Regions from separate parts of the Anaerostipes sp. PC18 genome, predicted to be linked through region 2. Evidence: riboswitches for the same ligand, from Rfam matches in the RefSeq annotation. Region 2 holds a riboswitch; the other holds the start of a gene.
What was found. A riboswitch is a leader RNA that binds a small molecule or an ion and turns the genes downstream of it on or off. The one in region 2 is predicted to bind FMN.

Region 1 (3,212 bases), 110 kb from region 2:
GGCGTTTGCAGCAGATTTAAAGACGATCTACCAGGCATCGGATGAAAAGAAGGCCCTTGCAGCCCTTGAACGTGTGACAGAGAAATGGACACCCAAATATCCGAATTCGATGAAACGCTGGAAGGACAACTGGGATGCTGTTTCTCCCATCTTCAAGTTTTCAGCAACCGTCAGGAAGGTGATATACACAACCAATGCCATAGAATCACTGAATTCCACCTATCGGAAGCTGAACCGCCAGAGAAGCGTATTCCCAAGTGATACGGCGCTGTTGAAAGCGCTGTATTTAGCGACATTTGAGGCTACAAAGAAATGGACGGTAACGATGCGCAACTGGGCACAGGTATATGGGGAGTTAAGCATCATGTACGAGGGACGACTTCCAGAGTAATTCAAAGACGGCCTAAAACGGGCGGATTTACCGCCTGCTGTTGACATGTTTTTTTTGTAACTGTTATATATAAAGTAAGGGCGAAAAGCCTGTTTTTCAAGACTTTCGCCCTTCATTATCATAGAAGAATCTTATTTACAGACTTTTTTCATAGTCTCAGAAAGTCTATAGAATTATTCAAAAGTCGAATACTCTATAGACTTTTTGTAGTTTATTTGAATCTTACAGGAATTTTACAGCAGTTCCATAAACAATAATTTCAGCAGCTCCCTGCATAACAGCAGAAGGGGAATATCTTACATTGATTACAGCGTCAGCCCCAAGTTCTTCGGCTTCTTCAACCATACGCTCCGTTGCCAGATCTCTGGCTTCGTTCATCATTTTTGTATAAGATTTCAACTCCCCACCAACAAGAGACTTAAATCCCTGTCCGTTATCTTTTCCAAAGTTTTTGGAATGGATCGTACTACCTTTCACCAATCCAATCGTTTCTAATTTTTTTCCGTAATAAAATCAGTGTTCACAATGATCATAATGGCATCCATTTAGAATATTCTTCAAAGATTTTATTTACCGAATCCACTTGAAAAATTCAGTGTTTTACAGTAATATACAAATTGACAGAAGAAAGAAAAAATTATGAAATAGCCTGAATATCATTCTTTTAAGTCTTGACAAGGATTTATGATAGGTTATAATGGAATGTATAAAAATTGAATAGGATCTTCAGGGCAGGGTGAAATTCCTACCGGTGGTACAGCCCACGAGCCGCAAGGCATGATTCGGTGAAACTCCGAAGCCAGACAGGTATAGTCTGGATGAAAGAAGATAGTGATAAAAGAACTCTGGGATTTACGCACAGCGTAGGTCAGATGCATTTGGTGTATTTGGCGTGCTGTTATAAATCTCAGTTTTTTGTTTTCATATTAGCTGTTTGTTTAGACAGTTTATCTATGAGTGAACTTTAGCTTAAGAAAGCCCTGAAGTCCTGTATTGTAGGATTTTGGGGCTTTTTTATTTCTTGCGAAATACCTTATCACGCTTATACGCGAGAGTTTTTCCTATGAAATACAAAGCGTTCCGCGATGCTGCACACATGAGAAAGGAGGTTTGTCCAGTTGCAGGAACTTTATATGAGAAGGGCCATTGAACTGGCCGGGAAAGGAACAGGATATACCAATCCAAACCCGTTGGTGGGGGCTGTCATCGTAAAGGATGGGCGGATAATCGGAGAGGGATTCCATGAGACATACGGAGGTCTGCACGCAGAAAGGAATGCGTTAAAGAACTGTACGGAAGACCCAAAAGGTGCGGAACTTTATGTGACCCTGGAGCCATGCTGCCATTTTGGAAAGACACCGCCTTGTACAGAGGCCGTCATAAAAAGTGGAATCAGGAAAGTCTATGTTGGAAATATTGATCCGAATCCAAAAGTTTCCGGTAAGGGTATTGATATTTTAAGAGAGCATGGCATTGAGGCAGAAACAGGAGTACTTGATGCGGAATGCAGAGAGATCAATGAAATCTTTTTCCACTACATTGCCCACGATACGCCTTATGTAGCATTGAAATATGCAATGACACTGGATGGGAAAATTGCAGTGAAGACAGGAGAGTCCAAATGGATTACCGGAAGGGAGGCAAGGGAACATGTACAGTTTCTCAGACACCGGTATGCAGCGATTCTCGTGGGAATCGATACGGTCTTAAGTGATGATCCGATGCTCAATGCCCGGATCATAGGCGGGAACAACCCGACACGTGTGATCTGCGACAGCAGACTCAGGCTCCCTTTAAGTTCGAAAATTGTTCAGAGTGCCAAAGTAATTCCGACCATCATTGCGGCATGTGAAAGAAACGAAAAGGCGCAGAGGCTTGAGGCTTTGGGATGCCGGGTGCTGATATGTCCGGAGAAGGATGGAAAGACGGATCTGCTGGAACTTCTGAGGACACTGAGGAAAGAAAAGATCGATAGTATCCTTGTGGAGGGGGGAGCTGATATTAACGATTCAGTTATTCAGACCAAATCGGTAAACAAAGTGTATGCTTTTGTGGCACCGAAGCTTTTCGGGGGAAGACAGGCAAGGTCACCAGTGGAAGGAAAAGGGATAGATAAAATCAGCGATGCGATACTTTTAAAGGGCCCGGAGATTACCAGGCTCGGCGAAGATCTGCTGTTAGAATATGAAGCGAGGTGAGAATGTGTTTACAGGAATCATTGAAGAAATAGGCACCGTTCTGTCAGTAAAAAAAGGAGGGCAGTCCTCAGCCGTCAGGATCGGGGCATCCAAAGTCCTGAAAGATATCCATACAGGAGACAGTATTGCAGTCAACGGTGTATGCCTTACCGCGGTCACATTTGACGGACAGGGGTTTCTGGCGGATGTGATGAACGAGACCTTTGAAAAGAGCAGTCTGAAAAGCTTGAAGCCTGGAGATCCGGTCAATTTAGAGCGGGCCATGAAAGCAGGAGGACGTTTTGGCGGACATATGGTTGCCGGCCATGTGGATGGAACCGGAACGGTCACATCAGTGGAACAGGATGCCAATGCAGTTTGGTTTACGGTGGCGGCACCGTCAGAGATCATGCGGTACTGTGTCAGCAAAGGTTCCATCGCCCTGGACGGCATCAGTCTGACCATTGCAAAGACCGGGGACCAATGGTTTCAGGTTTCGGTCATTCCCCACACCTTAAAGGAAACGGTACTGGGAGCAAAAAAAACTGGAGATCTGGTGAATCTGGAAAATGATATGATCGGAAAATATGTGGAGAAACTGATGAATTTGGGGCATGATGAAAAAACCAGTGCCATTACAGAGG
Region 2 (3,212 bases):
CGTTTCCCTGGCCCTGCTGAGCGGACTCGTATAGGCTGCGTCGAATCTGAAATCTTTCAGAGCCTTACTCGTGAGCCTGGCCGCCTCTCTGCCGGCCTCATTCAGATCAATGTCCGACTGTCCCTGAATCCTGCGTATTTTATTCCATGAAGTTTCTCCATGCCTCATCATGTATAATTTCAATAAGATTCCTCCTCACCTTAATTTTAATATTATATCCGTCAAAAACTATTTTAACGTATTTACCGGCTTTGCACCATAGCCTTTTCAGGACTTTTACAGCCTTACGCTGTGAGAATCATCTTCAGACATATATAGATTACAATAAATTCTTAAAAAACTATGGCATTTTTATCTTATTTTGCTATACTAAGTGTATGAAATGTTACCTATCCTAAAATGATATGGAATAAATCAAGAGAGGACAACTTATGAAGATTGAAATTGGAGACAAGATCACCCTGTCAGAAGAAGTTACTGACGAACTGACTGCCGCCCGCTGGGGGAGCGGAAGTCTTCCTGTGTATGCCACACCTGCCATGACACTCCTGGTAGAAAGGGCTGCCGTAAAATTATTAGAGGGAAAGCTGGATGAGGGCATGACCACAGTCGGCACCAATTTAAACATTTCCCATGTATCTGCCACTCCCGTAGGCTGCAAAGTGACCTGCCAGTGTCATCTGACAGAGATCAACCGCAGGAAATTAGAGTTTCAGGTGGAAATTATGGACAATAAAGGCCGAATCGGTATCGGCACACACGAGCGCTATATCGTAGCCGCCGATTCATTTTTAGATAATGCAAAACAAAAATTAAATTAAACATTCATCAAAAAACGTCAATCCTTAATTTCGGATTGACGTTTTATTATATTCTGTGATAGTTGTCTTAAATCTTAATGTTTTCCTTTCAAGATCGGGGATATCCTCTTATATACCAAAAATGTGATTACAACGCTGAACATTCCTTTTACGAAGGTAAATGGCATGTTAAACCAAATTAATGCATCCCATAAGTTCCTGACATTGTGGTTGATCGCCTGGTAAGCTCCGATGATCGCTTCCATCGGCATGAAGTTTTCATAGACCGGATAGACGATAAAGTAGTTGGAAAACACACTCACGACTGCCATTATAACGGCTCCTGTCAGGGCACCGATCAATGCTCCCTTCTGTGATTTATTTCTCTTATAGATCAAACCTGCCGGAAGTACAAAGCAGACTCCCAGGATGAAGTTGGAAATCTCGCCTACTCCGCCGGACGTGGTGTGCAGAAGATTTACGATATTTTTAATAAAGCACACTGCGATGCCGGATACCGGCCCCATGGAAAACGCGGCGATCAGAGCGGGAAGTTCGGAAAAGTCCATCTTAATGAATCCCGGCATGATAAACGGTACGCTGAATTCAAAAAACATCAGGATTGTGGCCAGCGCTCCAAGCATGGCGGTCACTGTGATCTTTCTTACATTTACTTTACTCACTGCTGCTGTTTCATTCATCATTTTCTTTCTCCTCCATTTAACAATTCTTTTATTCTGAGGGGGCTGTCTGATCCAATCCCGCAAAATAAAAAATGCCCATGTCACCAAAGACAGGGCTGTGCTGAACGATACAAAAATACCGTCCATGGTTACTTCTTTCATCCAGACTATACTGTTGGTTTGAGATTCACACTCAATCGGCCTTTCGGTTCGCGGACTTGCCTTCTAAATAAAGAAGAATCACCGCCAGTCGAGAATTGACGCTTTTAAACGCCTCACTCTGCCCTGAAGTTGGAGAATTATTATTCTCTACTTCGATATGCAATTTTATACTACGTTTATTATAGACAAATTTTTCCCGTTTGTAAAGTCATCTTCAGAATTTTTTCGGGTACACATCGTTTTGTCTTTCCTTCTTTACAGCACTGTGGACATTTGGTAAACTTATAACAATCGGCTTAATGGGCCGTCTACATACAGATTGAGATATAAAGGAGAGGTAAGATTATGGGTATGCATAGAATCAATAAAATGCCGTCTTCTGAGGAACTTCAGCAGGAATTTCCTTTGAGCAAAGAGGCAAAACAGATAAAAATGGCGAGAGATGAAGAGATCAAAAAGGTCTTTACAGGGGAGTCCGAAAAGTTTATCGTGATCATCGGTCCCTGCTCTGCCGACAATGAGACAGCGGTGATGGACTATCTGGGACGACTGGCCGGCGTTCAGAAAAAAGTTTCCGACAAACTTCTGATGATCCCCAGGATCTATACAAATAAACCGAGAACAAACGGCGCCGGATACAAGGGAATGGTTCACCAGCCGGATCCAGAGAAAGCTCCGGATATGGCAGCAGGTCTCCGTTCCGTGAGAAAACTCCACATCGACGCTCTGGAAGCATTCCACATGCCTGCGGCTGATGAGATGCTTTATCCCGGAAACTGGCCTTATATGGAAGATATTTTATCCTACGTAGCCGTAGGTGCCCGTTCCGTAGAAAATCAGCAGCATCGTCTAACTGTCAGCGGGTTCGACATTCCCGCAGGGATGAAAAACCCAACCGGAGGCGATCTCACCGTAATGATGAATTCTATCGTGGCCGGACAGAGTTCCCACAATTTCATTGCCAACGGCTATGAAGTAAATACAGACGGAAATCCTCTGACCCATGCGATCCTCCGCGGCTCTGTCAACAAGCACGGCAACAATGTGCCGAATTACCACTATGAAGATCTGGCAAGAGTTGCTTATATGTATGAAAAATTCGGCCTTGCGAACCCGGCTGTCATCGTGGATGCCAACCACTCTAACTCCGGAAAGCAGTGGGATCAGCAGCCAAGGATTGTCCAGGAAGTTCTCCACAGCCGAAGCTTCCTCCCCGAGATCAATTCTCTCGTTAAAGGCATCATGATCGAAAGCTACATTGAAGACGGCAGCCAGCCGATCGGAAACGGCGTGTACGGCCAATCCATCACAGACCCCTGCCTTGGATGGGAAAAGACCGAGGAATTACTTTATAAGATGGCTGAACATGTTTAAAATTCCCGGATTGACATAGCTCTCTAAAAAGCAGCCCAGCACCAGCAGTATCAGTTCCAGATGAATGGAAAACTTTTTTAAGAAGGAATGACCTGTATCAAAGGTTATTTCTTCTTTTTTTTCATCTCTTACATTCCGCTGGTACAGAAGATACATAGACCCGCCGTAACAGATATAGTGCGGAAACAGGCTC

Region 1: it holds a riboswitch for FMN, as region 2 does, so the genes downstream of both, ribD (bifunctional diaminohydroxyphosphoribosylaminopyrimidine deaminase/5-amino-6-(5-phosphoribosylamino)uracil reductase RibD) here and P8F77_RS04860 (ECF transporter S component) in region 2, are expected to answer to the same signal.

The regions. Positions count from the first base shown of each region.
Region 1 covers NZ_CP121164.1:767,811-771,022, forward strand. The annotation lists partial or broken gene P8F77_RS04190 (IS256 family transposase) at 1-391, shown strand, start outside; partial or broken gene P8F77_RS04195 (YbjQ family protein) at 614-924, opposite strand; FMN riboswitch at 1,110-1,225, shown strand; gene ribD (bifunctional diaminohydroxyphosphoribosylaminopyrimidine deaminase/5-amino-6-(5-phosphoribosylamino)uracil reductase RibD) at 1,525-2,589, shown strand; gene ribE (riboflavin synthase) at 2,594-3,212, shown strand, end outside.
Region 2 covers NZ_CP121164.1:873,901-877,112, reverse strand. The annotation lists gene P8F77_RS04870 (histidine phosphatase family protein) at 1-183, opposite strand, end outside; gene P8F77_RS04865 (thioesterase family protein) at 432-821, shown strand; gene P8F77_RS04860 (ECF transporter S component) at 896-1,504, opposite strand; FMN riboswitch at 1,630-1,780, opposite strand; gene P8F77_RS04855 (3-deoxy-7-phosphoheptulonate synthase) at 1,991-3,019, shown strand; gene P8F77_RS04850 (hypothetical protein) at 2,990-3,212, opposite strand, start outside.